One region of the Paraburkholderia sp. PAMB 6770 genome, then DNA from elsewhere that is predicted to be linked to it. Evidence: riboswitches for the same ligand, from Rfam matches in the RefSeq annotation. Region 1 holds a riboswitch; the other holds the start of a gene.
What was found. Region 1 has a riboswitch for cobalamin ahead of AC3AP7_RS02545 (TonB-dependent receptor domain-containing protein). Riboswitches for the same ligand answer to the same signal wherever they lie in the genome.
Positions count from the first base shown of each region.

Region 2: another riboswitch for cobalamin. It lies ahead of AC3AP7_RS12170 (FecCD family ABC transporter permease); the one in region 1 lies ahead of AC3AP7_RS02545 (TonB-dependent receptor domain-containing protein).

Region 1 is NZ_CM173238.1:529,233-533,146, reverse strand. It holds gene AC3AP7_RS02550 (FadR/GntR family transcriptional regulator) at 1-379, opposite strand, end outside; gene AC3AP7_RS02545 (TonB-dependent receptor domain-containing protein) at 526-2,457, opposite strand; cobalamin riboswitch at 2,926-3,121, opposite strand; gene AC3AP7_RS02540 (LysR family transcriptional regulator) at 3,199-3,914, opposite strand, start outside.
Region 2 is NZ_CM173238.1:2,697,551-2,701,464, reverse strand. It holds gene AC3AP7_RS12190 (EVE domain-containing protein) at 1-450, opposite strand, end outside; RNA gene ssrS (6S RNA) at 607-788, opposite strand; gene AC3AP7_RS12180 (cell division protein ZapA) at 855-1,169, opposite strand; gene AC3AP7_RS12175 (ATPase) at 1,166-1,522, opposite strand; cobalamin riboswitch at 1,692-1,945, shown strand; gene AC3AP7_RS12170 (FecCD family ABC transporter permease) at 2,138-3,175, shown strand; gene AC3AP7_RS12165 (ABC transporter ATP-binding protein) at 3,175-3,914, shown strand, end outside.

The DNA.
Region 1 (3,914 bases):
CCCACTCCTGCTGGATCGCGTGCAGATCGGCGTCGTCCGCCTTGCGCGCGGCGAGCGTCGCGCCGCCCACCTCGGTGGTCAGACGAAATTCATAGCAGCAGCGGATATCCGACAGCGTCTCCAGCGGCGCGAAGCGCCGCACGTCCGGATCGGGCCGGCGCCGCACCGTGGTGCCCGAACCGTGGCGGGTCACGATGATGCCGTCCGCGCGCAGGCGCGCGAGCGCCTCGCGCACGGTCGGCCGCGAGGTCTCGAAACGTTCGGCTAGCGCGTGCTCGGCCGGCAGCCGGTCTCCTTCCCGATACTCCCCTTCGATGATGCGACTCAGAATGTCGCTATAGATCCGTCCGGGCATACCGGACGTCTTGTGATCGATCATGGCTCAAGCCGATATGGTCGCGGTAACGGCACATTGTAAGGCAACTATCGGGAAAGCCAGGAATTCTGTCGACAAATTTAGATGCTGCCAGGCAGCATTGTGCGGCGCGCCGCCCGCGCGGACGGCGCACCCGGCACGGACGTCGCTCAGAACGTGTAGGTCAGCTTGCCGAACGCGGTGCGCCCGAGCGTGTTGTAGCCGTAGGCCGTCATGTACTGCCGGTTGAACAGGTTTGACAACGACGCGGACAGCGCGAGATGCGCATTGATCCGGTACGACGCACGCAGGCTGACGGTCGTATAGGACGGCAGGTAGGTCGTGTTGTACTGGTCGTCGTAGGTCGAACCGCCGTACAGCAGCGAGACGCCCGTACTGAGCGCGTGCAGATGCAGTTCGTCCCACACGTGGTCGATGCTCAGGCTGACGGTCTGGCGCGGGCGGCGATTCAGCCAGGTCTGGTCCGTCACGTCCTGCGGATTCAGGATGCCGATCGCGAGGCTCACCGGCGTCGACTTGCCGAGCGTGCCCTTGTAAGACAGGTCCAGCCCCTGGATGTGCGCCTGCCCGACGTTCACGGGCAGGAACGTCTGCGAATCGTAGGTGATCAGGTCGTGAACCCGCGTGTCGTAGACCGCGGCCGTGAAGGTGCCGAACGACGTCGTCGCGTCGAGTGCGGCCTCGACCGTGTCGCTGCGCTCCGGCAGCAGGTTCGGATTCGCGTAGCCCGGGTAGTACAGATCGTCGAACGTCGGCAGACGGAACGCGTTGCCGTATGACAGGCGCGCCGTGTAGACCGGTGTGATCGCCCATGCGAGCGCGACATTGCCGGTATTGACCGGCAGCCCCTGGATGATTTCGTGACGGCCCGCGAGGAACAGCGTCCACGCGCCGAGCGTGGCCGACTGGTGCAGCGACACCGCCGAATCGTCGCGAGTCGGCACGCCGCCCGGAATATCGACCGGCAGGAACGCCTGCTCGCGCGACGCGTCGTATGCGAGCTTCGTCTCGCCGGACAGCGGTTCGCCCCACAGCGTATGGCCCGTTTCCTGATGCGTGACCGAGGTCGACGAACTCAGCCGCGTCGAATCGATCTCGTCGGTCGGGATCGTCGGATCGGCGGCGTAGAGAAACTGGCGGTCGTTCGCGTAGCCGAACGACTGGTCGAACTGCGTGGTCGGCGACACGTCCAGATGGAACGCGACGCCCGTCGTCAGTTGATGGTCCAGTTGCCAGTCGTCGCCGCCCGCGTTGTCGTAGGACAGATCGGAGCGGTGATACAGCGCGAAGGTCGAGATCGACCAGTTCGAGTGGGCATAGCCGAGCCGGGCGTCGAGATCCTGCGAGTGGTACGGATTGCGCCCGTCTTCGTGACCGTACGCCCACGGTTGCGTCGCGTCGATCCCGGCCGTGTTGTAGTCGTGCAGTCCGAGCGAGTACGTGAGCCCGGCGAGCGCCGCGAGCGGCCCGCTCGACGCGACCGTGCCGGAGGTGCGCACCTGCGTGTCGAACGTCTTGTTGGAGCCGCCGCCGAACGAGACCGTGGTCTGGTTCGGCTGGTTCGCCGCGTGGCGCGTGAACAGCTGGACGACGCCTCCCACCGCGTCCGCGCCGAACGACGCGGCCGCCGGGCCGGAGATCACCTCGACGCGGTCGAACGCGGAAGTCGGCAGATCGGCCCATTCGGCCTCGCCGGTGGTCGCGGAGCCGACCCGGATGCCGTCGATGAATACCGCCACCTGCTCGCCCGACGAGCCGCGGATGCTGACCGACGCGGCCGCGCCCGGGCCGCCCGTCTGCGAGACCGTGACGCCGGGCAGCGTCGCGAGCGCCTGCGTGATGCTCGGATCGGCCGGTGACAGCCGGTCGAGATCCTCGCGGGTCAGCACCTGGGTAGTCGCGTAGCGCTGGTCGAACGATTGCGGCAAGTGCTCGGTATCGCCGACCACGACGATGTTCGGCAGCGTCGCGTCGGCGGACGACGCGTCGGTCTGGGCCGTCGTCGTGTCGCCGGCGGCCCAGGCGCCTTGCAGTGCACCGGCCATGACGGCCGACGCGATGAGGGTATGGCGGAACTTCATGAGGCTGTGTCCTTGAATCGCGCGTGCGCCGTATGCCGGCGGTACGCGGTGTCGTGATAGGGGTCGTGAAGCGGCAGCGCGCCCGCCCGGGACGCGTCGCCGCCATCCGGCGGGCGGCGCGGGCGTCAGCTAGCGTGCGGATGCGGTCGCGCGCGCCCGATCCGCGCTGCGCGCGCTGCCGCGGGCCGTCGCGCGAACGGCGCAAGGCCGCCCGGGCGAGGCGTACGACGCCGGCAGGCGCGGATGCGCATGGCAAGAACGGCACGCATGGCACGGCCAAAGCGCGCGGAAGGAATGCGCACGCGCGGCAGGCGATGCGCCGGCAAGCGGACAGCGCGGCACTCCCCGAGCGCGCGCCGCTATCGGAACGGTGAACATATGACAGATCCTGAGGTCAGGGCTGTCCTTGCAACATGGAACCGCGTGACGCGGCACTCGCGCATCGGGACACCCCGCCCTTTGCGGCTGCTTGGACCTCGGTCGATGGCAGGTCTCCTGGCTCGCGGGTCGTCATCCGTTGCCGACCTTCCCGGTATCCCAGTGGTCACGTAGGGCACGGACTCGCCGCTTACAGTTGCGGGGGCAGCCGCAGACTCGAAGCGTTTGCTTCCACTGCGTTCCCTTTTGATCCCGTTGACGGGAACCATCCAGGCGAGAGGGTACCGATTCCGGCATAGGGCCGTCAACGGTTGCGCACCACCGGCTTCGCAGCGACGCCGCCGCGAAGCCGCGCGCCCGGCCCTAGCGGCGCAGGCGCGGCGCCTGCCCGCCGCTATCGCGCGCCAGCTCGACGAACGCGCGCAGATAGTCGAGCGATGCGTCCGCTTCGCGCGTGCCGAGGAAGATCTGCTTCGCGATCCCGTCGCGGCCGAGCTTCACCGCCGTGACCGGCATCCGGTCCGCGTACTCGTCGGCGAGCCAGCGCGGCAGCGCGGCGACGCCGCGTCCGCTCGCCACCATCTGCAGCATGATGTCGGTCGTCTCGATCGTCTTGTGGCGGCGCGGCACGACGCCCGCCGGCGTCAGGAACTGGTTGTAGATGTCGAGCCGGTCCGTTTCGACCGGGTACGTGATCAGGATTTCGTCGGCCAGCTGTTCCGGGCGCACATAACGCGCCTGCGCGAGATCATGATGATCGGCGACCACCAGCACCTGCTCGTAATCGAACACCGGATCGAAGCGCAAACCCGGCTTTTTCAGCGGATCGGGCGTGACGAGCACGTCGATGTCGTAGCCGAACAGCGCGCCGATGCCGCCGAACTGGAAGCGCTGCTTCACGTCCACGTCGACATCCGGCCAGCGCGCGAGAAACGGCGACACGACCTTCAGCAGCCATTGATAGCACGGATGGCACTCCATCCCGATGCGCAGCGTGCCGCGCTGCCCCTGCGCATACTGCTTCATGCGCGCCTCGGCCTGCTCGAACTGCGGCAGCAGCCGGTTCGCGAGCGCGAGCA
Region 2 (3,914 bases), 1.7 Mb from region 1:
CTGCTTCGTGATGAAGCGCCACTCGTCCGGGGTGACCGGCGTGATCGACAGGCGGTTGCCCTTCGCGAGCACGCGCATGCCCGCGAGCGCTTCATGTTCGCGCAGCGCGGCGAGCGGGATCAGCGGCACCTTCTGCTTGAACGTCACGTCGACGAGCATCCAGCGGGGCGTTTCCGGCGTCGACTTCGGATCGTAGTAAGGGCTTAGCGGATCGAATTGCGTGGGGTCCGGATACGGCGTCGACGCGACCTGCGCGAGGCCTGCAATGCCAGGCTCGGGGCAGCTTGAATGATAGAAGAGCACGCCGTCGCCGATCCGCATCTCGTCACGCATGAAATTGCGTGCCTGATAGTTGCGCACGCCGGTCCAGGGGAGCGTGCGTTGGGGGGCGTCAGCGAGGTCGTCGATGCTTGCCTCGTCCGGTTCGGATTTCATCAGCCAGTAGCGCATGGACAGGATGCAACGGGGAGAATGAAAGGAAGCGCGCGAAACCGCGCGGCACGGCGCAAGGCGATCGCAAGGACCGCCGCCACTCGCACAACCACAACCCTTACCGCAGCCACAAAGAAAAACGGCACCGGAACGCAATGCCCGATGCCGTTGAATAAGGTCCCCGCCTTGGCCGCTAGGCCGGCATCCTGAACCTGAGGTTCAGAATTGGTCGCAGTTAGCAGCACTTCGGGTACATCAGACAGAGTGACGCGCACACCCGTGCTACAAATTTCCGCAACCGTGCACATGGCATTGGTTCAAGGAATATATGACCTTGGCGAACCAGGCAGGGAAGCTAAACTGACCGGACCCGACTGCGTGCTGCGATGGCACGCGCACGACAGCGAATCCTTTTTTACTGACTACTGCATGCTGTACTGTTGAATCACAGTGCCCAGCTGCTCATTCATCTGGTGCATTGTACGCCGGATTTCCTCCGCGGGAAATGCTTCTCCGTGACGCACGCTCGCCTGCAGCCTGAGCAGCTCCGATGCAAGCGACAATGCTGCCATCACCGCGATGCGATCGGTGCCGCGCACGTTGCTGTGCGCGCGGATTTTCGTCATTTCGGCGTCGACGCGCGCGACCGCTTCGAGCAGCGCGTGTTCGGTTTCCGGCGAGCAGGCAAGGCGATACGACTGGCCGAGAATCGAGACTTCGATCTGCTTGGTGGTCATGCACTTTCTCCGTGGCGGTGGGACGCGCTGCCGGATTCGTCCTCCTGCTGCGCCGAAGCGAGCAGATCGAGCTGGCTGTCCGGCTCGCTTTGCGAGCGCGCACGCGGCAGTTTTTCGAGGATCGCGTTCAGGCGCACCTGCGCGTCGTCGATCTTGGCCGACAGTGCGTCGCGTTCGGCTTGCAGCGCGTCGCGTGCCTCGCGGGTCTGCGCGAGTTCAGCATGGGCCGCCTCGATTTCGGCATGCGCTTCGGCAAGCTGTGCCCGAAGGGCCAGATTTGTCTCGTGGTGACGCTGACTGATCGCAATCAGCTTGCCGATATTTTGTGAGAGAGTTTCGAGTTCGGTGAGCATGTGCTGCGTCCTCTAAAGACACCGCATTTTAGCGCGGATTACTGCAGTTTCAGACAATTGTCTCGTATCGAGACGTAACAGTATGAGGGATGAGCGGCTTCCTGCCGTTCGGCGCCGTACGCACCCGGTGTCGCGCGGCGTGTTTTCTTGACGCCCGCAGGGGCCGCTCCTACACTTGCGGCACTCTGGTGCTCGCATACGCCGCTGCGCGTGTGCAGTTAAACGGGAAACAGGGCGCCACGCCGCACACGCGGCGCAGCCAACCTGTGCTGCCCCCGCAACGGTAAGCGACTGCATGACCATGCGGCTCGATCTTGCTGCGCGCCTCGCCGAAGGCGCGCGACAGGCCACTGCGCAACGCTGCGTGGGAAGGCGGATCGACGCGTCGCCAGCCCGGATACCGGCCAGACGGAGGGCACGCCGCGCGTCATGCGTGACAGCGTGGCGTCGCCCGGTTTCGCATCGGCCTGCGGGGAGGCGGGCCGGGCTTTGCGCACACGGGACCCATTCGATGTCATTTCCGCACGCGCGCGGTGCTTGCCGCGCGGGCCGCCGCGTTCTTGCGCGCGCTGTGCGCGGCGCGCGCGCCGGGTGTCGCGGGCGCGGAGTGTCCGCATGAATCGCGCGTCCATGCCCCGTGCCCCGGTGATGCATGCGCGGCGTGCGATTGCGATCTGGGGCGTGCTCGGCATGCTGACGCTCGCGGTGCTGCTCGCATCGCTCGCGCTCGGCAGTGTGTCGCTGACGCCGTCGCGCGTGCTGGCCGCGTTGTGGACTTCGCCGCACGCACCACCGGATTTCGCCCGCGAAATCGTGCGCGCACTGCGCTTGCCGCGCGCGCTCGCGGGCTTCGCCTGCGGCGCATTGCTGGCGAGCGCCGGCGCGCTGCTGCAGGTGCTGCTGCGCAATCCGCTCGCGGAGCCTTACGTGCTCGGCGTATCGGGCGGCGCCGCAAGCTTCGCGCTGCTGGCGATGCTCGCCGGCGTCGCCTGGTGGCTCGTCGAGGCGAGCGCATGCGCGGGTGCGTTCGTGTCGATCCTGCTGGTGCTGGGTCTCGCGCGCCGCGAGCTGTGGCGCGGCGAGCCGCTCGACACGTCGCCGCGGCTGCTGCTGACCGGCGCGGTGATCGCCGCGGGCTGGGGTGCGCTGATTACGCTGCTGCTCACGCTTGCACCGGACGACCGCCTGCGCGGGATGCTGTTCTGGCTGACGGGCGACCTGAGCGGCGGCACGCTGCCGTGGCCCGCGCTGGCCGCGTTGGGCATCGTGCTTGCGGCGATCCTGCCGGCGGCGCCGCAACTGAACGTGCTGCTGCGCGGCGACGCCGCCGCGCAGGCGCTCGGCATCCCGGTGCTGCGCCTGCGCCTGCGCATCTACCTGGTCGCATCGCTCGCGGCCGCCGCCGCGGTGACGACCGGCGGCACGATCGGCTTCGTCGGTCTGGTGGTGCCGCATACGGTGCGGCTCGCGTTCGGCAACGACCAGCGGATGCTCCTGCCGGCGGCCGCGCTCGCGGGCGGCTGCGCGGTGATGGGTGCGGACCTGCTGGCGCGCACGGTGATCGCTCCCGCGCAGTTGCCGGTCGGCGTGATCACCGCGCTCGCGGGCGTGCCGGTGTTTCTGTGGATGCTGCTGCGCAGGCGGCGCACGTGATGCGCGGCGCCGGCGCGGCCGCACCGGTCGTCTCCGGGTCGTTGAGCACGCAACGATTGACGCTGCGTGCCGGTACGCGCACGCTGCTCGAAGACGTCACGCAGACTTTTCTTCCCGGCGAACTCTGGTGCATCGCGGGGCCGAACGGCGCGGGCAAGACGACCTTGATCGGCGCGCTCGCCGGGCTGGCGCAGCCGGCGTCCGGGCACGTCGTGCTCGACGGCGTGCGCATGACCGACTGGGCGCCGCGCGCGCTCGCGCGGCGCCGTGCGCTGATGCCGCAAAGCGTGCACGATGCGTTCAGCGCGAGCGTGCTCGACTGTGTGCTGCTCAACCGCTTTCCGCATCTGGCGGGCTGGGGCTGGGACAGTCCCTCCGACCGCGCCGCCGCGCTCGCCGCACTCGATCTGCTGGACCTCGGCGCATTCGCCGCGCGCGACGTGCTGTCGCTGTCGGGCGGCGAGCGTCAGCGCGTCGCGCTCGCGGCGGCACTGTGCCAGGACGCGCCGTTGCTGCTGCTCGACGAACCGCTCGCGCATCTGGACCTGCATCACCAGATCGACTGTCTCGACGCGCTGCGCGCATGGGCCGCCGGGCCGAAGCGTACCGTAATCTTTTCGTGTCACGATCTGAATCTCGCGCGGCGTTTCGCGACCCATGCACTGCTGCTGGACGGCGCAGGCGGCGTCGAGGCCGGGCGCGTCGGCGACGTGCTGACGCCCGCGCTCGCGAGCCGCGC